DNA from 3 places in the Halomonas marinisediminis genome. Region 1 is predicted to be linked to each of the others. Evidence: riboswitches for the same ligand, from Rfam matches in the RefSeq annotation. Region 1 holds a riboswitch; each other region holds the start of a gene.

Region 1 (7,610 bases):
CACGGTGTCGTCGGTATCAAGCTCTGTCTCCCAGTCATCATCGCCCAGGTCACGAACCTGGTGTGGCGTGATACCGGCCCGCTCGAGGCGCGGCTTCCAGAAGTCTGCGCCGCGGGAGCCGCTTCCGGCACGGGTGTTGGCGATCAACCAGTAACGCATCCCTGGGTCCTTTCCCGATGAGTAAGCCCTGCCTGCGTAGGTATCTGCGTGGCACCTGCGTGATAGAGGAGTATAGCCAGGCGGGGTGGGTCATGGTATGTCGCAACTGGACGACACCCTTATAGCGCAACGTTGCACATTTGTCCCTTGATACTTCGTCGTAGAGGGGCCACACTTGGGGGTGTTAGGAAACACTGTTCGTTAATGAGGAGTGCGTTATGAAGACCCTTACCATTGCCGCTGTGACTTCCGCCCTGCTTGCCGCCGTTGCGACCGCCGCCCAGGCCCAGCAGCCTCCCTATCCCCAGGGCTATGTGGGCGGTGACGCCATGTTCTGGGAGCTGAACCCGGATGGCCCGGCAAGCAGCCGCGACAGTGTCGGCCTGCGGGTCAACGGTGGCCTCAAGTTCAACGACTTCTTCGCCGTGGAGGGTCACCTGGGAGGTGGCGGCTCCGATGGTCCGGTCGAGCTGGACTCCCTGGTGGGGCTCTACGCTAAGGGCATCCTGCCGGTTTCCCAGGAGTTTCGTCTCTATGGCCTGGCCGGCATGACCGAGGTGGATGGAGATGTCGATAGCGAGTCCGGCTTTTCCTACGGCGCCGGTGCCGAGTTCGACGTGGCGCCCAATGTGGCACTGGGTGCCGACTACATGCGCTACCTCGACGAGGATCAGTACACCTTCGATGCGGCAAGCGTGGGTGTGCGCTACCGCTTCTGATACTCGCTGGCAGTTCCGTCGATGCAAGCGCCCCCACCGTTCGGTGGGGGCGTCGTCTTGTCAGACTGGCTTGTAGAGTTCGGCGCCCTGGTCGCGGAACTTCTCCGCCTGGGCCTCCATGCCCTGCATCACGGCCTCGGCATCGCCGTCCAGATTGTGCTTGGCAGCGTAGTCACGCACCTCCTGGGTGATCTTCATTGAGCAGAACTTGGGACCGCACATGGAGCAGAAGTGCGCCACCTTGGCCGAGTCCTTGGGTAGCGTCTCGTCGTGGTACTCCCGAGCGGTATCCGGGTCCAGGCCGAGGTTGAACTGATCCTCCCAGCGAAACTCGAAGCGCGCCTTCGATAGGGCGTTGTCGCGGCGCTGGGCGGCCGGATGGCCCTTGGCCAGGTCGGCGGCATGAGCGGCAATCTTGTAGGTGATGATGCCGGTCTTCACGTCGTCCTTGTTGGGTAGGCCCAGGTGCTCCTTGGGAGTCACGTAGCAGAGCATGGCGCAACCGTACCAGCCGATCATCGCCGCACCGATGCCGGAGGTGATGTGATCGTAGCCGGGCGCGATGTCGGTGGTCAGCGGCCCCAGGGTGTAGAAGGGCGCCTCGTCGCACTCGACGAGCTGCTTGTCCATGTTCTCCTTGATCAGGTGCATGGGCACGTGGCCCGGTCCCTCGATCATCACCTGGACGTCGTGCTTCCAGGCGATGCGGGTCAGCTCACCCAGGGTCTCGAGCTCGGCGAACTGTGCCTCGTCATTGGCGTCGGCCACCGAGCCGGGGCGCAGGCCATCGCCCAGCGAGAAGGCGACATCGTAACGCTTGCAGATTTCGCAGATCTCCTCGAAATGGGTGTAGAGGAAGCTCTCCCGGTGGTGGAAGAGACACCACTTGGCCATGATCGACCCGCCCCGGGAGACGATGCCGGTGACTCGCTTGGCGGTCAGGGGCACGTAGCGCAGTAGCACCCCCGCGTGGATGGTGAAGTAGTCCACGCCCTGTTCGGCCTGCTCGATCAGGGTATCGCGGAACACCTCCCAGGTGAGGTCCTCGGCCACGCCGTTGACCTTCTCCAGGGCCTGGTAGATCGGCACGGTGCCGATCGGCACCGGGGCGTTGCGGATGATCCACTCGCGCGTCTCGTGGATGTTCTGCCCGGTGGAGAGGTCCATGATGGTGTCGGCACCCCAGCGGATGCCCCAGGTCATCTTGTCGACCTCGTCCTCGATGGAGGAGGTGACCGCCGAGTTGCCGAGGTTGCCGTTGATCTTCACCAGGAAGTTGCGGCCGATGATCATCGGCTCGGACTCCGGGTGGTTGATGTTGCAGGGGATGATCGCCCGGCCGGCGGCCACCTCGTCGCGCACGAACTCCGGGGTGATCTCCTCGGGCAGGCGGGCGCCGAAGCCCTGGCCGGCGTGCTGGTGGCCGAGGATGCGCTCGACCTCCGCCGTCCCCAGCGCCTGGCGACGCTGGTTCTCGCGGATGGCGATAAACTCCATCTCCGGGGTGATGATGCCCTGGCGGGCGTAGTGGAGCTGGGTGACGTTCTTTCCTTCCTTGGCGCGACGGGGCGTGCGGGTCAGGTCGAAGCGCAGGTTGGCGAGCATCGGGTCGTTGGCCCGGCGCCGTCCGTATTCGGAGGTCGGACCGTCGAGCCACTCGGTGTCGCCGCGTTCATCGATCCATGCCCGGCGCAGCTCGGGCAGGCCCTTTCGCAGGTCGATCTTGGCCTCGGGGTCGGTGTAGGGGCCGGAGGTGTCATAGACAAGCAGCGGTGGGTTCTCCTCATCGGCGCCTGAAGTCCTGGTCGGCGAGAGAGTGATCTCGCGGAAAGGCACACGGATATCGGGGCGCGAGCCCTCGATGTAGAGCTTGCGCGAGCCGGGTAGCGGCTGGATGGCGGCCTCGTCGACGCGGGCGCTCTCGGCGAGGAAGTGGGCGGTCTTGCTCATGGTGTTCTCCCCTGGATTGTCGGGGTCTTGTTCAGGGAGGACACAGGCGGGGAGGACAGGGGCCACGGCGTCGGGCGCACGCGGCCTGTCGCTTGATCCCTACGCTGGTCCTAACCAGTTCAGGTTCAACGGGATCCATGCTGTGTCTCTGGTGAGAGAGGCATGATCTCAGCCGTCTTCAACGGCACCCCGTCAAGCGTGGTGTTGCCCGCCACCAGGCGGGCCGTATTGCATCATAAGGCCTGTTTAGTTCGGGCTGACAGCCTTCTCCGTCGCTTCCCGTCTCAATAACCGATATACGCCATCAGTCGGCGAGGTCCAGCCCCATCTGCCAGAAATCGATCTCCAGGCGGGTGGCGTCGCGGAAGATGGTGGCCAGCTGTTCGAACCGCTCGGGCGTGACATCGGCCAGGCGGGCGTCGAGCCAGGCGATCTCGTCGCGCATGGCGGCCTGGAACTCGTCACTCTCATACATCTGCAGCCACTTCTCGAAGGGGTTGGCCTCACCGCGAACGGTAAAGGGCTGCTTGGCCTGCCACTGGGAGATGACCCCATAGCCGACCAGGCAGGGGGCCAGGGCCACGTGCATATCGAGCAGATCGCCACGGTTGCCGGTATCCAGCACATAGCGGGTATAGGCCATGGTCGCGCGGGCTTCTGGCAGGCCGGCCAGGTCGGTCTCCGAGATACCCCATTCGCGGCAGTAGTCGATATGCAGGCCGAGTTCGACATCGATGATGGTCTTCAGGCCATCCAGGCTATGGCGCAGCTCGGTGATATCGCGGCTCTTGTAGGTCGCCAGCGCATAGGCTCGCCCGAAGTGAATCAGAAACAGGTAGTCCTGCTTCAGGTAGTGGCGAAATGCCTCTTCCGGCAGGGTGCCGGCGGCGAGCTGGCGCACGAAGTCGTGCTCGATATAGGCGCGCCAGTCTTCGTGGCAGGCCTGCGTAAGGTCACTGAATCGATAGCCCATCATGCCTCCGGTCAAGCTAAGCAATCCGGCAGGTGGTAGAGGGCGTAGGCGGAGGGTAGGGGCAGAGAGGTGGCCTGGCTACCGCTTGATTCCTACGCCGGTACTAACCGGATCAGGTTCAACGGGCCTCGTCGTGATGACAGTCACTGCCATGGGACGATCTCAGCCGGTTCCACCGGCACCCCGTCAAGCGAACGCCCAGTCTAGCAGGTCGCTCGCCGCTTTCCAGTCGCCCGCCGCTTTCCAGTCGCCCGGCTCAGTCGGTCTCGAGGCGTAGGCTGTCGAACCATGTCTCGCTCTCGGGCAGTACCAGCTCGCTGGCCGGCCGGCCACTGGCGTACCACGCCCGGGCGTTGCGCAGCTGCCAGCGACGCCCGCCATCGTCGATGCCGATGCCTAGCCGCAGCGGCCCGTAGCGGGCGAAGGCGCGGCCGACGAGCCGTGAATCGCGCAGGGCCAGGTTGGCCAAAAGCTCCAGGCGATCGCCGCCCCGCACGTCGAGGTTCTCCAACCGCACGCTGTTGTCGCCGAGGATAACGCGTGCCTCGCCCTGCACCTCGCCGAGGGTGAGGCGTTTGCGCAGCCAGCGTCGCTCTCGGGCGGCGTCGACGAGTAGATTCACCAGCAGGCCGCTGTCGCGCATGGCCAGCTCCAGTCTGGCGTCGAGGGTCAGCGGCGTCTCCCAGCGCAGGCGTCCCTCGGGGAGGGTGAGCCGTGCCCACCAGCCGCGGCTGAGGTTGCCGGCGGCATCGGTCAGACGCACGCCGTCCAGGCTGAGCCGTGAGCCGGAGATATCGAAGTCGAGAGTGTCCAGATGGCCGTCGGTGAGTCGGGTATCCAGATGCAGGGTGCCATCCAGGGTCTGCTTATGCACGGCGAGTCGAGCCTCCGGTGCATGCAGCTCCAGCCGGCCCTGGGCACGCATGCCCTCGAGCTGCAGCTGAAGGGCGAGGCGCGCCTGACCGGCGAGCAGCTCGAGGGTACTACCCGGGGGCAGATAGTCGTTGAACGCGGCGAGATCCGGTGCCACGAGATAGGGGATCTCGATGCGCGTATTCAGCTCGCTCAGCCCCTGGGACATATCGAGATGGCGTGCCTGGCTGCGAATCTCCAGCAGCCGCCCCTCGATCAGGGCGCCTGCGTCCGCCTGGCGACGCAGGCCGAAACGAGGCATCGACAGATGAAGCTCTGCTCCGGGGTCAGTGGTCGTAAGGATCAGCGAGCCGTCACCGAAAGCCTCGTAGTGCAGAAAGCGAGTCGCCAGCCGGTCGGAGTGAAGCCTGAGCTCGCTGCCGGCGACGATATCGCCGTCGGCGAAGCGCAGGTCGGTGCTCAGGCGTCCGCCGCCCTGGATGGTCACGCCATGTTCTGCGGGCAGAAAGGCGTTGATAAAGTCGAGTCGGTCGAGCAGGCCGTCCAGGCGTAGCGTGCCAGAGAGAGGCCTGGCCGGCGTATCGCTGCCGGGCCAGTCGCGGCCGCCCTGGAGCCTTGCTTGGCGGGCCACCAGCTGAGTCTGCACAGGTTCGGCACTGTTCGTCGATGCCTTGACGGTCAGGCGGCTGCCGGAGAGGTCCAGGCGCTGGCTGGCGGGGTGGAGGTCGCGCAGCTCCAGGGTCAGATCCAGCTCGCCGTTGAAGGCCTCCTGCAGCAGGCGGCCTTCGATGGCATCCCCGCTCAGGGTGACTCGTCCCTGAGCGCGCTCCCCGGCGAACAGCAGCCGACCGTCGCTGCTGGCTCGACCGCCATGGAGTCGCAGCGGAGACGACGACGGCAGATAGCCATCTAGCACCGCCACGTCGGGGAAGCGCGCATCCCGCCACTCGACCTCGACGCGGGTGGCAAGCTCGCTCTCGGCGTCTGCCTGGGCGCCGTCATCGAGTTTTCGCCAGTTCAGCGGCGACCGGAAGCGGGCGACAGGTAGCTCGAGCAGGGCGGAGAGTGGCGCCTCCTCACTCGAGGCGGCGGCCTCGAGATGTAGGCGCGTGCCGGAAACGTCCACACTGTCCTCTCCAATGTCGAGCTCGACGATGGGCAGATGCAGGTCCAGCCGGCCGCGCAGGGGCTGCTCGCCGAGACGGACCGATATGGCGTCGCCCGTCAGGTCCAATCCGCCGGTGAGGCGCTGGTCGGCATACGTCAGATTTCCCTCTAGCCGTGCCGAGCCCCCCAGCAGCGTTAGCGGCACCGGCGCGGGAAGGTAGTGATCGAAGCTGGCAACATCCTGCGCCTCGACGTTGCGCCACTGCAGTTCCGCGCGCTGCAGCGTATCCGGTGGCGCATCCAGGCGCAGCACGGGGGTCTCGAGGGTCAGGCGGAACCCATCACCGCCGATCACAGGCCGTTGTGAGGCGGTGTCGGTCATCGCCTCGGACATCACCACCTGGTCGAGCTCGAGAGTCAGGCGAGCCCGTTGTGCCACCTCGGCCTCGATGGCCCCGCTACCTTCGATCCGATAGCGGGATCCGCCTTCCAGCCAGTGGCGCTCGTCGAGCCGCACGCTCAGGCGAGGTGAGTTCAGACGCAGACGGCTGCCCGGTAGCACTTCGCCGCGCTCGATGGCGATGTTACCCGTCAGGTCGCCGCTACCGTCGATCGCCAGCCAGTCCAGCGCGGCGAGATAGGGGCTGAAGACATCATAGGCGTCGCTGCGCCCGGCCAGGGCGAGGGTGCCGGAGAGAAAGCGTGTCGCCTCGCCGCCGGGATGCTCGGCCAGGATCAGCGGGGCCAGGCGAAGCTCGGCATTCAGCGCCACGGCTTGCGCCAGTACCCTGTCGCCGTGTCGGATGATCCCGTCTTCCAGTGCCAGCGCGATGCTATCGGCGCCTATCTCGCCGGCGTGCCAGTGGACTCCTGCCAGCCGCAGCGTGCCCTTGCCCGCCAGGCGGTAGGCGTCGAGGCTGGCGTGGCGGACCCTCTCGGCTTCCAGAACGTGAACCCTGATCTCTCGGTGGAGCAGGGGGACGAGCGCAAGGTTCAGGGTGGCGCGCTCGGCCGCCAGGGTCACGTCACGCTCGGCGGCACTGCCGGACAAGCGTAGCTGGGTGACTTCGACTCGGCCGGGAACCACCGTCCAGGCGTGCTGCCACTCTACCGTCAGCCGCGGTGCATGATCGAACTGAGCACGGCCCCAGGCACTGGCGAGAAGGGCGTTGGCCGCGATGAGGTAGATGCCGTAGAGCACTACCGGAGTCAACCCGAGCCATAGCAGTGCCTTGAGTGGCCTGGCGCGGGTCATGGATGACGTACGTCGTAGTGAAATCGTAGTGACATGGCTCCTCCCGGGCACAAGCCGCGGTAGCCGCGTTAGTAGATCCGGAAGCGCCGGTGCTCGGGGTGCCCCTCCTGCTCCTGTATCACCTTGCGGTAGCGCTTGTACTCCCACTGGTACTGGGCCGGATCCAGGGCGATGGCGGCTTCGACGCAGGCGTTGACCCCGGTGGCGGACTCGATCTCGTCGGGTGAGTAGACGCGCTCATCGGCCGCCAGGAAGTGGATCTCGAAGCCTTGGCCGGGGATACGGCGTGCCACACCGGTGACCACACGGGCCTCGGTGCGGGCGACGAGCTTGGGGAGCAGGGTGGCGGTATAGGCCAGCCGATCGAAGAAGGGGGCGAAGACGCCGCTGCCCCAGCTCGGTTCCTGATCAGGAAGGATGCCGATCGCCTCGCTGCGCTTCAGTGCCTTGAGCAGAGCCGCCACGCCACGCGGGTTGGTTGGCACCAGGCTTGCCCCCATGCGCTCGCGGCCGGCCCGGGTCACGGCGTCGAGCTCGCCGAGCTTGGGCGGCTCGTACATGGCGGTGAAGGGGA
Region 2 (7,610 bases), on a different contig from region 1:
CTAGGCTCCACCAACAGGATTCAACGGATTAGCCGTCTGGCGCACTGCGCCAGGCGGCTTTTTCGTGGTCGGTCGTGCGTGGTCGATCAAGGGCTCAATATGGCCCTTGGCGTGGGCTGCGCGCAGGCAGAAACAGATATCCCCCCCCGGCACGAAGGCCGGGGGTGGCGTGGCTTATAGTCCGATGGCGGAAGAGGTGGAGCGGCGAGGGTCGGCCCCACCGTAATACATCCCGTCCTCGATCAGGATCGACTGGGCGGCACCCATGGCCGATTGCTGGCTGATGGTGTGACCGCGCTCCCTGAGCAGTTCCAGCGTATCGGGACTGAAGCCGGCCTCGGTGCGGATTTCGTCGGGCAGCCACTGATGGTGCATGCGCGGGGCGCTGACCGCCGACTGGATGTTCATGCCGTGATCGATCACGTTCATCAGCACCTGCAGGGTGGTGGTGATGATCCGCGAGCCCCCGGGGCTGCCGGTGATCAGGTAGTTCTTGCCATCACGCTTGACGATGGTTGGGGTCATCGAGGAGAGCATGCGCTTGCCGGGCTCCACCTTGTTGGCCTCGCCGCCGATCAGGCCATACGCGTTGGGGACGCCGGGCTTGGCCGAGAAGTCATCCATCTCGTTATTGAGCAGAAAGCCGGCGCCGTCGACAACGATGCCCGAGCCATAGCTGAAGTTGATGGTATAGGTGTTGGATACCGCAAGACCGTTGTCATCCACGATGGAAAAGTGGGTGGTCTCGTTGGATTCGTAATCAACCGGATTGCCGGGGGCAATCTCGGCGCTGGGGGTAGCCTGTTCACCGATCTGGGCGCGCAGTTCTGCAGCGTACCCCTTGGAGGTGAGCCCGGCCAGTGGCACATCCACGAAGTCGGTATCGCCGAGGAACTCGGAGCGATCGGCATAGGCGCGCTTCATGGCCTCGGCCATCAAGTGCATGCTATCGGCCGAGCCGAAGCCCATTTCACCGATGGGGTACTCCTCGAGGATGTTGAGCATCTGCACGATATGGGCGCCGCCGGAGGAGGGCGGGCTCATGGCGTAGATATCGTGCCCCCGGTAGGTGCCGTGACTGGGTTCGCGAATCACCGGCTGGTACCCGGCCAGATCTTCTTGCGTGATCAGACCGTCGTGGCGTTCCATTTCGGCGACGATCAGGCGAGCGGTTTCGCCTTCATAGAACTCCCGCGCCCCCTCCTCGGCGATACGCTTGAGGGTGGCGGCGAGATCGGGCTGTCGGAATAGGTCGCCGACCTGATAGGCGCTGCCGTCCTCCTTGAAGAACTTGGCCATGCTGGCGTCCCAAGCCTCGAATCGGCCGCGGGTATCCTGCAGTCCCTTGACGAAGCGCGGGGGGACGACAAAGCCCTCCTCCGCCAGGCGTATGGCCGGCTCCAGCGCCTCGGCAAGACTCAGGGTGCCGTACTTCTCCAGTGCCATGGCCAGGCCGGCCACGGTGCCAGGCACGCCAGCAGCCAGGTGGGTGAAGCGTGAACGCTCGGTGACCGCTTCGCCGTTCTCATCCTGGAACATGGTCTCGAAGGCCGCTGCCGGTGCGGTCTCTCGGTAGTCGATGGCGATGACTTCATCGCTCTGTTCATCGGAGATCAGCATGAAGCCGCCACCCCCGATATTGCCGGAGCGGGGCTGCGTGACGGCCAGGGCAAAGCCGGCGACTACCGCCGCGTCCACGGCGTTGCCGCCAGCCGCGAGCACATCCCGTGCTACCTCGGAGGCAAGAAAGTGGCTGGAAGCCACCATGCCGTGGGAGCTCTCCTGAGGGTGGAAGCGCTCACCCTCGAGAATGGCTTGTTGTGAGAAGGCGGCTGGAGATGCCAGCAGGCTCGCCGAGAGGAGGGCGATGGTCAGCGCCCGGGGTGCAGGGAACGATAGAGAACGATCGGTCATAGTGTTATTCCTTTTTATAACGATCAGGGGTGCTGCCTCGGGAGGCGGGACGCTATGGCAATCGAGGGCGGCAGCGTCCGGGGTTCCGCCCATTCAGTTAGGTTGGATAGTTCGCTGCTGTCAAACCGGCTAGCGTGATGACGCTGGCCGGCGGTCGTGTCAGGGTGTGGCGTGCCAGAAGGGCTGGCCCAGGGTCGGCGTGCTGGGGCTGGCGGTCTGGCGACGCTCCATCAGGCCGGCGAGATAGGCCTCGCGGCCCGCCTCGATGGCGCGGGCGAAGGCGGCCGACATCTGTGCCGGGCGACGAGCCTTGGCCACGGCGGTGTTGAGCAGCACGCCATCAAAGCCCATCTCCATGGCTTCGGCGGCCTGGGAAGGAGCCCCGAGGCCGGCATCGATGATCAGTGGCACGTCGATGCGCTCGCGCAGGGTGCGCAGGGCGTAACGGTTCATCAGGCCACGCCCGGTCCCGATCGGTGCGCCCCAGGGCATCAGGGCCTGGCAGCCTGCCTCCTGGAGGCGCTGGCATAGCACCAGATCGTCGGTGCAGTAGGGCAGCACCTTGAAGCCCTGCTCGACCAGCTCCCGAGCGGCTTCCAGCAGACCGAAGGGGTCGGGCTGAAGGTTGTAGTCGTCGCCGATGACCTCGACCTTGATCCAGGGTGTGTCGAACAGTTCCCGGGACATCTCGGCGAGCGTGATGGCTTCCCGGGCAGAGCGACAGCCGGCAGTGTTGGGCAGCAGGTGGCAGCCGCTTTCACGCAGAATCTGCCAGAAGGCATCGCCGTCGCCATCGGCGTTACCGCCGCCGGGATTCTGGCGACGCAGCCCCAGGGTCAGCATCGCGCAGTCGGCGGCCTCGATGGCGCCCTGCATCACCTGGGGCGACGGGTAGAGGGCGGTGCCAAGCAGGAAACGGCTGTTGAAGCGCTCTTCATAGAGCACCAGCGCATCGTCATGGGGTGATTGGGTGTGCATTAGCCGCCTCCTACCGGGGCCACGATATCGATACGGTCACCCTCGCCGAGGGTGCGCTCGGGCCAGGTGGAGCGCGGTGCGAAGGCATCGTTGATGGCTACGGCCACGCGACGCTCTCCATACCCCCACGCTTCCAGGGCCTGGGTCAGGGGGGTGCCTTCGGGAAGCCGGGCGGGCTCGCCGTTGAGGCTCAGGGTGATCTCATGCATGGGGTCACTCGCTTTCACGACAGGGTCTCCTGGGGGCGGAGCCGTCCAGTAGGTCGGCGAAGGGGTTGTCACCGTGGCCACGAATCTCGCTCAATAGATGCTCAACCACGGCTGGGGCAAGCAGATAACCGTGGCGAAACAGTCCATTAGCGCTAATCAATCCATCGCTTAGGGTAACCCGGGGCAGGTTGTTGCGAAAGGCGGGGCGCAGGTTGACACCCTGCTCAAGGATGCGTGCCTCGGCGAAGGCCGGTGACAGAGTATAGAGGGCGCTGGAAAGCTCCAGGGAGGATTGCAGCGATATCGGTGAGCGATCTTCGCTCTCGATGGAGGTGGCGCCGATGACGAAGCGTCCATTGGGCTTGGGGACCACATAGAGCTGGTAGCGCGGATGCATCAGGCGCACCGGCCGCGTCAGTGTGATCTCGTTGGTCGTTACATGCAGTGTTTCGCCGCGCACGCCGCGCAGGGTGGGGTGATTGGTCTTGGCGCCATGGCCACGGCAGTCGATCACCAGGTCGAAGTGGTGCGTTCCCGTTGGGGTGGTCACTTCGCCGGGATGCACTTTCACCGGGGTATGGGCATGGCACTCACCGCCAAGCTCGCGTATCGCCCCCAGCAGCCGTGTGAGCAGCTCGCGGTTATCCAGGTGTGCTTCGTCGGCAAGAAACAGGCCGTGGCGGAAGCGAGTCAGATCGGGTTCCAGATGATGTATGCCGCTGCCATCCAGCTCCTGATAGAGGGCGCCTTCTCCCAGGGTGTCGGCAAGGTCACGGCGGAACTGGATCAGCTCGTTGCCATCCTGGGGGTGGGCAACCACCAGGCTGCCGTGCTGGTGCCATAGCTCCGACGCCTGGAGTTCGGCCAGCCATCCGGGCCAGCGATCGAGAGCCATCTGCCCCATCTCATAGACACTGCGCTCGCTGACAACCGTTTCGGCCAGGGGAGCGACCATGCCGGCGGCGGTCCAGGCTGCGGCGGGCGGCGTGTCAAGGTCACCTGCATCGTAGAGGCTGACGGCATGGCCGTCGCGCAGCAGGTGCCAGGCTGTCAGGCGGCCGAGCAGGCCGGCGCCGGCGATGGCGAAGCGGCGTTGTGGGGTGGCGTTCATGAGGCGTGCATCCGGCAGTTGGCAGTGTGGAGATCAGGCTGGATGCAGGGTAGGGACGGGCTGGGGGCACGAACTTGTTCCCTCCGCAGGCATCAACCTGATCAGGTTCAACGGGTTCGGCCATACCGATCTCAGCCCCTTGATACCGCATGACGGTGAGAGGGGCGCCCCGACAAGAGCTGCCAACATAACCAAGAAGGCCCGCCGACGCAATCGAGCGTCGGCGGGCCTTCTGGGGCAGGCGGGATTCAGGCGCAGTCGGCGGCGCCCTCTCCGAACATGTCGAAGAGCAGTTCGCGCCCCATGCCGGTCAGCACGAAGCGGCGCTGGTCGTTCCAGGTGGCGGCCTCGCTTGATTCGAGGATGCGCTGACAGACCGACCATTCGCGGCTGTCGCTCTTCAGCGTTTCCAGCGCAGAGGGGTCGAGGCCACGATGGGGTACGGTGACGGTTTCGAGCACGTGGCCCTGGCGATAGAGCAGGGCGGCCATGTTGGCGAGGCATTGGCGCAGGCTGCGCTGCATCCCGAAGGTGTCGATTGAAGGGGTAGTCATGCGCCGCGTCTTCCTTGGTGGAAATTGCTGCGGCGCATTATACAACCTTGGTCGGATAAGACCAAGGTCTAGTGGGGGTCACGGCGCGTCGTGGACCTCACCGAGCAGCAGGAACTCGATCAATGCCTTCTGGGCATGCAGACGGTTGCCCGCCTCCTGCCAGACCACGGCCCGCGGATCGTCGAGCAGGGTCTCGCTGATCTCCTCGCCGCGATGGGCCGGCAGGCAGTGCAGGAACAGCACGTCCTGGTGAGCGCGATCGAGCAGTGCTTCGGTGACCTGAAGATCGGCGAAGGCCGCCTCACGCTTGGCCTGCTCCTCCTCCTGTCCCATGGAGGCCCAGACATCGGTCGTTACCAGATCGGCGCCGGTCACGGCCTCGACGGGGTCACGTAGCAGGGTGACGCGATCGCCGGCGGCCTCGAGGATATCCTGGCGCGGCTCATAACCTTCTGGGCAGCAGATGCGCAGCTGGAAGTCGAACTGGCGGGCTGCATTGATCCAGGAGTGGCACATGTTGTTGCCGTCGCCGATCCATACTGCGGTCTTGCCCTTTACGCTGCCGCGTAGCTCGGTCCAGGTCATCACATCGGCGAGCAGCTGACACGGATGATAGTCGTCGGTCAGCGCGTTGATCACCGGCACGCTGCTGGCCTCGGCGAATGACTCGAGTCCGGCGTGGGAGAAGGTGCGGATCATCACGATATCGACCATCTCGGAGAGCACGCGAGCGGTGTCGCCGATGGGCTCGCCCCGGCCGAGCTGGGTGTCGCGGGGAGAGAGGAACAGCGCATGGCCGCCGAAGTGTGCCATGGCGGTCTCGAAGGAGACCCGGGTGCGGGTCGAGGACTTCTCGAAGATCATCGCCATGGTGTGATTCGGGAAGGGGGTGTAGGTGGGCCCCTCCACCTTGAGCGCGTTCTTTATGGTAATGGCGCGCTGAATCATGTAGCTCAGCTCTTCAGGGCTGGCATCCATCAGGGTCAGGAAGTGCCGAGTGGCCATGCGGTGCTCCTCGCAAAAGCGCTCATCCTAGCCAGCCGCCGGGGGATGCGCAACGCGTTGTGGATCAGTAGAATGGCTGGCACCAAGACCTACCGCCGGGATCAGGTATTGATCGTCCCGGCATTCGCGACCTCTGTTGTCCGCTACACCCATAGGGAGACGCCATGAGCACCACCCTCGAAAACATCCAGCGCCAGATCGGCGAAAACCCGATCCTGATCTACATGAAGGGCACCCCGCAGCTGCCCCAGTGCGGCTTCTCCGCCCAGACGGTGCAGGCGCTGATGGCCTGTGGCGAGCGCTTTGCCTTCGTCAATATTCTGGATAACCCGGATATCCGGGCCGAGCTGCCCAAGTACGCCAACTGGCCCACCTTCCCCCAGCTGTGGGTCGAGGGCGAGCTGGTCGGCGGCTGCGACATCGTGATGGAGATGCACCAGAACGGCGAGCTCGAGACGCTGATCAAGGAAACGGCCGCCAAGCACAAGGACGACGCTTAAGCGTCAAGCCTGAAAAGCGGCGCTTTGCGCCTGGAAGCTTGGAGCTCGAAGAAAAACATCCCCGCAGCCATGCTGCGGGGATGTTTGCTGTGTGGGGGAGCAGTTTAATACTGATTTCCAGCTTCCAGCTTCCAGCTTCCAGCTTCCAGCTTACGGTGCTTCTTCCATCCCCTGTTCGCGCTGAGTCTGGGCCCAGCCGCCGATCTCCTTGTAGCGGTTGACCATGGCGCAGAACAGCTCGGCGGTGCGCTCGGTATCATAGCGAGCCGAATGCGCCTCGCTGTTGTTGAATTCGATGCCGGCGGCCCGGCAGGCCCGGGCCAGTACCGTCTGGCCGTACATCAGGCCGGCCAGGGAGGCGGTATCGAAACTGGAGAAGGGGTGGAAAGGATTGCGCTTGATGCCGCAGCGGTTCACCGCGGCATTGAGGAAACCGTGATCGAACGCCGAGTTGTGGCCGACCAGGATGGCGCGGGTGCAGCCATGGGCCTTGATCGACTTGCGTATGGGACGAAAGATCTCGTTGAGCGCCTCGGACTCGTTGACCGCCACCTGGCGACGCAGGGGATCGTCGAGCCGGATGCCGGTAAAGTCCAGTGCCGACTGCTCGATGCTGGCACCCGCAAAGGGCTCCACGTGGAAGGCATAGGTCGACTCGGGGAGCAGGTAACCCTCGGCGTTCATGGTCAGGGTGACCGCGGCGATCTCGAGGATCGCATTGCGCTCGGAATCGAAACCGCCGGTTTCCATGTCGACCACCACCGGCAGGTAGCTGCGGAATCGCTGTGCCATCAGGTCGCGGGCGATTGCCTCGCTCATGCACCTCTCCTTCGTGTTTGGCATTGATGTCACGGGCAGGCTGGCCGCGGCCCGGCTCGAATTCGCGCAGTCTAGCAGCTCGCTCCCTTGAGGTCCCGTGGATGGGCGGTATTCGAGGCCAGGTTGGCGCGCTATACTGGCAGGTCTCTCGTATTCATCAGAAAGGAGCTCCTCGAATGTCCGATGTCAAGAAGGTGGTGCTGGCCTACTCCGGCGGCCTGGACACCTCCGTAATCGTCAAGTGGTTGCAGGAAACCTACAACTGCGAGGTGGTGACCTTCACCGCTGACATCGGTCAGGGCGAGGAGGTGGAACCGGCGCGTGCCAAGGCTCAGGCACTGGGCGTCAAGGAGATCTACATCGAGGATCTTCGCGAGGAGTTCGTGCGCGACTACGTCTACCCGATGTTCCGTGCCAATACCATCTATGAGGGCGAGTACCTGCTCGGTACCTCCATCGCCCGCCCGCTGATCGCCAAGCGTCTGATCGAAATCGCCAACCAGACTGGCGCCGACGCCAT
Region 3 (7,610 bases), on a different contig from region 1:
CGCTGACCTGGCGTCATGTCGACCGCAAGGTGATTGCGGCCTTCCTGCCCGGGGTGGTGTTGGGTGCCCTGGCGGCGGCCTGGCTACTGATACGCCTGCCTGCCGGGTTGCTGGAGCTGTGCATCGCCGCCTTCGTGCTCTACAGCTGCTGGGGGCCGGGCTTGCCCAGGCGTGCCCTCGGGCGTGCCGGGGTGCTGCTGGCCGGCGCCCTGACCACGCTGCTCTCCAGCCTGGTGGGTGCCAGTGGGCCCCTGGTGGCCGCCTTCATCAAGCAGGGTCAGGCCGACCGGCTGACCAAGGTGGCTACCTTCTCGGCCTGCATGAGCGCGCAGCACCTGACCAAGGCCTTCGTGTTCGGCATGGCCGGCTTTGTATTCCGCGACTGGCTGGGGCTGATGCTGGCTATGATCGCATCGGGGTTCCTTGGCACCTGGCTGGGGCTGCGTCTGCTGAGTCGACTCTCGGAACACCGCTTCGACATACTGTTCAACTGGGCGCTGACGCTGCTCGCGTTACGGTTGGTGTGGCTGGGAGCGTCACGTCTCATGGGGTGGAGATAAAGGAGAATGCCTCTTTTTTTGGCGACTGCCACTGTAAACTGACGCGTTGCTGGCCATAATGCCTTTAGAATCCTCAGCTAAAGCGTTTAGGGACACTCGAGGGAGAACACTATGGTGACCGCGATCATGGCCATGGGCCGCTCACGGCGATTGGCATTCGGGCTATTGGTAAGCCTGGGGGTGCTGCTGGCCGGGGTGGCGCAGGCCAACCCTCGCTATGCGGCCATCGTCGTCGATGTGGAAAGCGGCGAGATTCTGCATGCCGCCAACGCCGAGGAGACGCGTTACCCGGCCTCCTTGACCAAGATGATGACGCTTTATCTGCTGTTCGAGGCGATCGAGGGACGAAGCCTGAGCCTGCATCATGCGCTGCCGGTCTCCTCCTATGCGGCCGGAAAGCCGGCCTCCAAGCTCTATGTCAAGGCAGGCTCCACGATCCCGGTGGAGACCGCCATCGAAGCGCTGGTGATCAAGTCGGCCAATGATGTGGCCGTGGTGGTGGCCGAGGCGCTGGGCGGTAGCGAGGCCAACTTCGCCCGCATGATGACCGACAAGGCGCGTGAGCTGGGCATGAGTCGCACCACCTTCCGCAATGCCAACGGTCTTCCCGACGCCGGCCAGACCACCACCGCCCGCGACATGGCGACCCTGTCGCTGCGTCTGATGCAGGACTTCCCCCAGTACTATCACTACTTCTCGCGCACCAGCTTCGACTGGAAGGGCAAGACCATCACCGGGCACAACCGCCTGCTCGACAACTATGCCGGTGCCGACGGCCTGAAGACCGGCTTTATCCGCGCCTCGGGGTTCAATGTGGCGACCTCGGCGGTGCGCGACGGACGTCGGCTGGTGTCGGTGGTCATGGGAGGCTTCACCGCGGCCTCCCGCGACGCCCATATGGCGGACCTGCTGAACCGCGGCTTCGTGCGGGCCTCGCTGTTCGGGCGCGGTGACTGGGTCGCCCAGGCCGACTTCTCGGGTGAGCGCATGGATATGCCCCGGACGGCACCGCTTCCCAGCCGCACGCTGCCATCGGTGCCGCCGGCCGTGCAGGTGGCTAGCCGCCAGGAGCCAGAACCCAACGCTCGGGTCACGCGTCGCCTGCAGCCCGAGCCGGCGCCGGCGGTTCAAGTGGCCAGCCTGGAGGCGCCTGAGCCGCTGCCCCGTGCGGCCTCGGCGCTGCCAGAGACCGCGCAGGGCTCCGCCAACGACCCGATCCGCGAACTGATCGGCCAGGCCGATGCAGCGGTCACCCGCACCACCCAGCGCCTCGAGCCGCTGGGGCGTAGCGGCAGTTGGGGTATCCAGGTCGGCGCCTTCAGCAGTCCCGATAACGCCCGCAACCTGGCAGGCCGTGCCGCCGATCGACTGGCCAGCGATCTGGCCAATGCCCGCGTGGATGTCCATGAGGTACCCGGGCCGCAATCGCTGTTCCGTGCTCGCCTGGTCAATCTCGACGAGAACCAGGCCTATCGCGCCTGTCGCAGTCTGGTTCAGGATGGCATCGATTGCATGGTGGTCAACGCCACCCTCTAGTTCTTGCCGTTTGCCTGCGAACCTTCTAGCCTGATCTCGATACCACCCCGTCGATCCCTGATCGGCGGGGTGGTGCTTTTGTCACGCTTGAGGAGCGGGAAGGGGAGTCGCGATGTCTGAGTCGTTCAAGGGAATCGGCTTCATGTGCCTGGGGGTGTTCTGCCTGGCGCTAGGGGATGCCATCACCAAGTGGCTGGGTGAAGTGCACTCGCCGCTGCAGATCATCTTCTTTCGCACCCTGGTGTCGTTGCCGCTGATTGCGCTGATCGCGCGTTTCAATGGCGGCCTGCGCACCCTGACTACCCGGCGCCCCGGTGTGCATCTACTGCGTGGGCTGATTTTCACCAGCACCATGATCTGCTTCATGTGGGGGCTGACCCTGCTCCCCCTGGCCGAGACGACCGCCATCGCCTTCGCCGCCCCGCTGTTCGTCACCCTGCTCTCGGTGCCGCTGCTGGGTGAGCGGGTCGACCGGCCGACGCTGCTGGCCACCACGCTGGGCTTTGTCGGCGTGCTGGTGGTGGTGCGACCCGGTGGAGAGAGCTTCCAGCTGGGCGCCCTGGTAGTGGTGGGCGCGGCGGTGTTCTACGCGCTGATGATGATCACCGCACGACGCTACGGTAGCCGCGAGCACCTCTGGGCGCTGGTGTTCTACAGCACCCTGGTGCCGCTGCTGGTCTCTGCCACGACGCTCCCCTGGGTGTGGCAGATGCCAGCCCCGCTGCACTGGCCGGCCTTCCTGGTGGCGGGTTTCCTCGGCGTGGGCGCCATGACCGGACTGACCCTGGCCTTTCGCTACGCACCGGCCGCCCTGGTGGCGCCCTTCGACTACACCGCGCTGCTATGGGCGGTGCTGCTGGGGTGGTGGTTCTGGGGCGAGGTGCCGGACATCTGGGTCTTCGTCGGCGGCAGTCTGATCATTGCCAGTGGCCTGGCAATCGCCTACCACGAGCGGCGCACCTCGCTCGAACGGCGTCCGACCGCCTGACTCAGGCATCAGGCGGGGCAGGCTTCAGTCGGGGCATGATTTAGTTGGGATTGAAGGCACGTGCCGCGGCCTCCGGGTCCGGCATGCCGCAGATCGCCGAGATCACCGCCAGCCCCTGGGCACCGGCCTGGCGCACCGCCTCGGCGTGCTCCGCCTTGAGCCCGCCGATGGCCACGCTCGGCAGGGGGCTGGCCGCCACCAGGCTGGCCAACCCTTCGAAGCCCAGGGGAGCCGCATGGTCGTGTTTGCTGGGGGTGGCGAAGACCGGGCCGAGTCCCAGATAGTCGAGACGCTCGACGTCGAGGCGGGCCATCTGCTCCAGGGTCTGCACCGAAAGCCCCAGGATCGCCTGTTCCCCCAGTGCCGCTCGAGCCGCCGCTACCTCGCCGTCGTCCTGACCGATATGCAGGCCATCGGCGCCACTCTCCACCGCCACCGTCAGACGGTCATTGATGATCAGCGGCACGCCGCTGCCGGCAAGCGCTGCCTTCAGTCGCCGGGCCTGGTCGATCAACTCGCCGTCATCGGCGTGCTTGTCGCGCAGCTGGATCACCGTGGCGCCACCGCGCACCGCGGCCACGACGGTCTTCTCCAGGCCATGGTCGGCACATAGGATCGGGTCGGTCACGAGGTACAGGGAAAGATCAAGGCGCATCGGACACCTCCAGAGTGGGCAGGGTGACAAGCTGGTCGTGGTCGAGGGCGTAGAGGGCGTCGAGGAAGGCCACTGCAAAGCTGCCGGGGCCTGTTGCGGTGGTACCGGCGCGGCGCCCCGCCTCGCCGTAGCAGGCCAGCGCCGCCGTGGTGGCGGCAAAGGGATCCTCGGCGTCCACCAAAAAGGCGGCGACTACCCCGGTGAGGGCACAGCCCAGGGTGGTGACCCGGGGCATCAGGGGGTGGCCGCCCGAGATCCGGGCCAGGCGCCGGCCATCGGTGACCAGATCGATCTCTCCGGTGACCGCCACCACCGCGGCGGTGCGGCGCGCGAGGCTGATCGCGGCCTCCTCGGCGGCCTCTATGGGGTCGCTGCTGTCGACCCCACGCCCGCCACTGCCCTGGCGCTCCAGGGCGAGGATTTCCGAGGCGTTGCCGCGGATCACCGTCGGCCGGCATTCCAGCAGGCGCTGGCCCGCCTCGCGACGATAACGAGTGGCGCCCACCGCTACCGGGTCCAGCACCCAGGGCCTGCCCGCCAATTGTGCGGCCTCGGCGGCCTCCTCCATGGCATCAAGCCAATGGGGCGAGAGAGTACCGATGTTGATCGTCAGTGCATCGGCCAGTGCCGCAAACTCGGCGGCCTCCTCGCGGGCATGCACCATGGCCGGCGAGGCGCCTAGCGCCAGCAGCACATTGGCCATGGGGTTCATGGCCACCAGGTTGGTGATGTTGTGAATCAGCGGCGCCCGCTTGCGCAGGCGCGCCAGGTGGGCGGCGGAGTCGATCGGTCCGCGGGTGGCGGTAGTCATCATTCCTCCCGGGCGTGGGAGGTGCAGCCGCTGGAGCGGGCTGCACGACTCCCTACGCCGGCATGATCCGGGTCAGGTTCCAAGGGTACGTCTCAACCGCGGTGGATGCCGCAGCGCCCCTGTCGTGGGCATCACTATCCCTGCCCCGGATAAGCCTGTAAAGCCTGGGCATCGAGCCTAGAGCCTGGAACCTGGAACCTAGAACCTAGAACCTAGAACCTAGAACAGGGAGTGATTGATCATCAGGTGCGTCGCCACGCTGGCCGCATAGCCCAGGGCGATGGCGGGGGCCCAGCGTAGATGACCGGCAAAGGTGTAGATCCCGCGAGCCTGTCCCATCAGTGCCACGCCGGCGGCGGAGCCCATGGAGAGCAGGCTGCCACCGACACCGGCGGTCAGGGTGATCAGTAGCCAATGGCCCTCGGACATGTCGGGTGCCATGGAGAGCACGGCGAACATCACCGGAATGTTATCGACGACCGCCGAGACGATGCCCAGCACGATGTTGGCCCACAGCGGGTTCCAGCCACCGTAGAGCGTCTCGGAGAGCAGCGCCAGGTAGCCCATGAAGCCCAGTCCGCCCACGCACATTACCACGCCATAGAAGAACAGCAGGGTATCCCACTCGGCGCGGGCGATACGGCTGAAGATATCGAAGGGCACCACGCTGCCGAGTTGTTCGAGCTTCTTCCAGTCGCCGCGTTGAGCATAGCGGGTGCGTTTTCTATCCAGCGAGCGCGGCAGGCTGCGGCGCAGGAAGTAGCCGAAGAACTGGAGCATTCCCAGGCCGAACATCATGCCCATCGCCGGCGGCAGGCTGAGCATCGAGTGGCACAGCACCGAGATGGCCACGGTGAGCAGAAACAGCAGGATGATGCGTCGAGCACCGCGCTTGAGCCATACCTCCTCGGTGAGCACAGGCGGCTTGCGGTTGCGGATGAAGAAGTTCATGACCAGCGCCGGCACCAGGAAGTTGACCAGTGAGGGCGCCAACAGCTGGAAGAATGCGCCGAAGGGCAGCTGACCGGCCTGCCATACCATCAGCGTGGTGATATCGCCGAACGGGCTGAAGGCGCCCCCGGCATTCGATGCCACCACCACATTGATGCAGCACAGCCGAATGAAGCGGTCATCACCTTCGGCCACCTTGAGCACCACCGCGCACATCAGCATGGCGGTGGTCATGTTGTTGGCGACCGCCGAGATCCAGAAGGCCAGGAAGCCGGTGATCCAGAACAGGCTGCGATAGCTGAAGCCCTTGCGCACCAGCCAGGCGCGCAGCGCATCGAAGACTCGGCGCTCCTCCAGGGCGTTGATGTAGGTCATCGCGACCAGCAGGAACAGCAGCAGCTCGCTGTACTCGAGCAGCGTCTCACGGAAGGCGGTTTCGGCCTGCTCGGGCAGCCCGGCGCCGGTATAGGCCCAGGCCACCAGCGCCCAGATCAGACCGGCGGCGACCAGCACCGGCTTCGACTTGCGCATATGCAGCACTTCTTCGGACATGACCAGGGCGTAGGCGAGCACGAAGAGGGCCACCGAGAGTACGCCGACGCCTGATCCGGTGAGATCGAGGGGGCCGGCGTTGGCCATGGCCAGCGAGGGCATGGTCAGGCAGCAAAGACCAAAAAGGAGAAACGCGCCGAGGCGGGAAGGCGCTTGGCGAAGGGTGTATCGGGAAGATGTCATGGTGGTAGTGAGGCGTCGGGGGGGAAAGGGAGGCGACAGGATAGGCGACCTCGCCTTAAGGCTGCCTTAAGAGAAGCCTGAGAATCTGCCCTCAAGGGCTGATTTAGGCCTTTCAAGAGGATATTTCTGTGCTCAAGGCCATTTTTTGGTGTTTCCTGGTGCTGTTTTCGCAGTTGGGGCTACTGCACTATGTCGACAGGCGGGTGTTGGGGATGACGTTTGGAGGAGGTGAAGCTGGGGGCGAGACAGTGCCGACCGATGGGGAGCCGCAAGCGTCGTTGGCCGACGAGTAGGGGGAGATTGCGGAGGGGCGCGAAGGCTCAGGCGTCTCGGGGCAGCATCGCCACGACACGCAGACCACTCTCGGGAGCGGGGCCGAGATCGAGCGTGCCGCCGTGGCGAGCCAGCAGGCGCTCGACAATGGAGAGCCCAAGGCCGGCACCGGCTCCGGGGCCGGCGCGATGGAAGCGTTCGGTGACACGCCCGCGCTGCGCCTCGGGAATACCGGGGCCTTGATCATCCACGCACAGCCACAGTTGGGTCTCCTCGGCACCAAGCGTTACTGTCACCCGGCCACCATCCGGACTATAGCGCAGGGCGTTGCCAACCAGGTTCTGTACCAGGATACCGATGGCGCCCGGCTCGGTGGTCAGCTGCCAGTTATTGGACTCATCGGCGACGAGATTCAGGGTGAGGCCCCTTTCGATGGCCAGTGGTGAGAGCTCGGCCAGCGCCTCACGTACCTCGACCAGCAGATTGCCTTCGATGCGAGGTGCCGACTCCTGCCCCACCGCCTCGGGTTCCAGGCGCGCCAGGGTCAGTAACTGAGAAACCAGTCGAGTGGCTCGGGCTACGCCGCCGCGCAGCTCGTGAAGCGCCTCGTGACGATCGACGGAGTCCTCGGCGGCCAGCGCATTCTGTGCATGAAGATCGAGCACCGCCAAGGGAGTGCGTAGCTCATGGGCAGCATCGGCGATAAAGCGCTTCTCGCGCACCCGCAGTTGACGGATGCGCTCCAGCAGACGATTCAGGGCGCCGACGATGGTGTCCAGCTCGCGTGGAAGGGGATCCATCAGCAGCGGCTGCAGGTTGTGAGGGTCCCGCTGGTGGATTGCCAGCGCCAACCGCGACAACGGACGCAACCCCCAGCCGATCGCCCACCACAGCAGCAGTGCCAGCAGTGGCAGACCGACCAGGTCAGGCAGCAGGGTGCGTAAGGCCACGGCGCGAGTCAGCTCGCCGCGCATATCGTCGCGTTCGGCAACCATCATTCGTCGAGTCGAGTCGGCCACGCCGTGGACATAGACGCGCCAGGCATGGCCTGCCACACGACTGTCGACATAGCCGGATGACCGGTCGGTGAAGGGCTCTGCT

Evidence for each region. A riboswitch is a leader RNA that binds a small molecule or an ion and turns the genes downstream of it on or off. The one in region 1 is predicted to bind thiamine pyrophosphate.
Region 2: another riboswitch for thiamine pyrophosphate. It lies ahead of thiO (glycine oxidase ThiO); the one in region 1 lies ahead of tenA (thiaminase II).
Region 3: another riboswitch for thiamine pyrophosphate. It lies ahead of thiM (hydroxyethylthiazole kinase); the one in region 1 lies ahead of tenA (thiaminase II).

The regions. Positions count from the first base shown of each region.
Region 1 covers NZ_SLTR01000002.1:77,194-84,803, forward strand. The annotation lists gene E0702_RS02105 (diacylglycerol/lipid kinase family protein) at 1-159, opposite strand, end outside; gene E0702_RS02110 (porin family protein) at 378-878, shown strand; gene thiC (phosphomethylpyrimidine synthase ThiC) at 939-2,828, opposite strand; TPP riboswitch at 2,908-3,030, opposite strand; gene tenA (thiaminase II) at 3,133-3,801, opposite strand; TPP riboswitch at 3,874-3,997, opposite strand; gene E0702_RS02125 (hypothetical protein) at 4,058-7,036, opposite strand; gene E0702_RS02130 (lysophospholipid acyltransferase family protein) at 7,105-7,610, opposite strand, start outside.
Region 2 covers NZ_SLTR01000001.1:335,914-343,523, reverse strand. The annotation lists tRNA gene E0702_RS01610 (tRNA-Ala) at 1-13, shown strand, start outside; gene ggt (gamma-glutamyltransferase) at 175-1,914, opposite strand; gene E0702_RS01600 (thiazole synthase) at 2,074-2,892, opposite strand; gene thiS (sulfur carrier protein ThiS) at 2,892-3,119, opposite strand; gene thiO (glycine oxidase ThiO) at 3,106-4,212, opposite strand; TPP riboswitch at 4,274-4,394, opposite strand; gene E0702_RS01585 (hypothetical protein) at 4,461-4,766, opposite strand; gene argF (ornithine carbamoyltransferase) at 4,845-5,771, opposite strand; gene E0702_RS01575 (Grx4 family monothiol glutaredoxin) at 5,936-6,271, shown strand; gene rnt (ribonuclease T) at 6,422-7,090, opposite strand; gene E0702_RS01565 (argininosuccinate synthase) at 7,267-7,610, shown strand, end outside.
Region 3 covers NZ_SLTR01000003.1:140,861-148,470, reverse strand. The annotation lists gene E0702_RS03980 (TSUP family transporter) at 1-560, shown strand, start outside; gene E0702_RS03975 (serine hydrolase) at 672-2,096, shown strand; gene E0702_RS03970 (DMT family transporter) at 2,209-3,084, shown strand; gene thiE (thiamine phosphate synthase) at 3,125-3,739, opposite strand; gene thiM (hydroxyethylthiazole kinase) at 3,729-4,550, opposite strand; TPP riboswitch at 4,583-4,681, opposite strand; gene nhaD (sodium:proton antiporter NhaD) at 4,770-6,155, opposite strand; gene E0702_RS03950 (ATP-binding protein) at 6,557-7,610, opposite strand, start outside.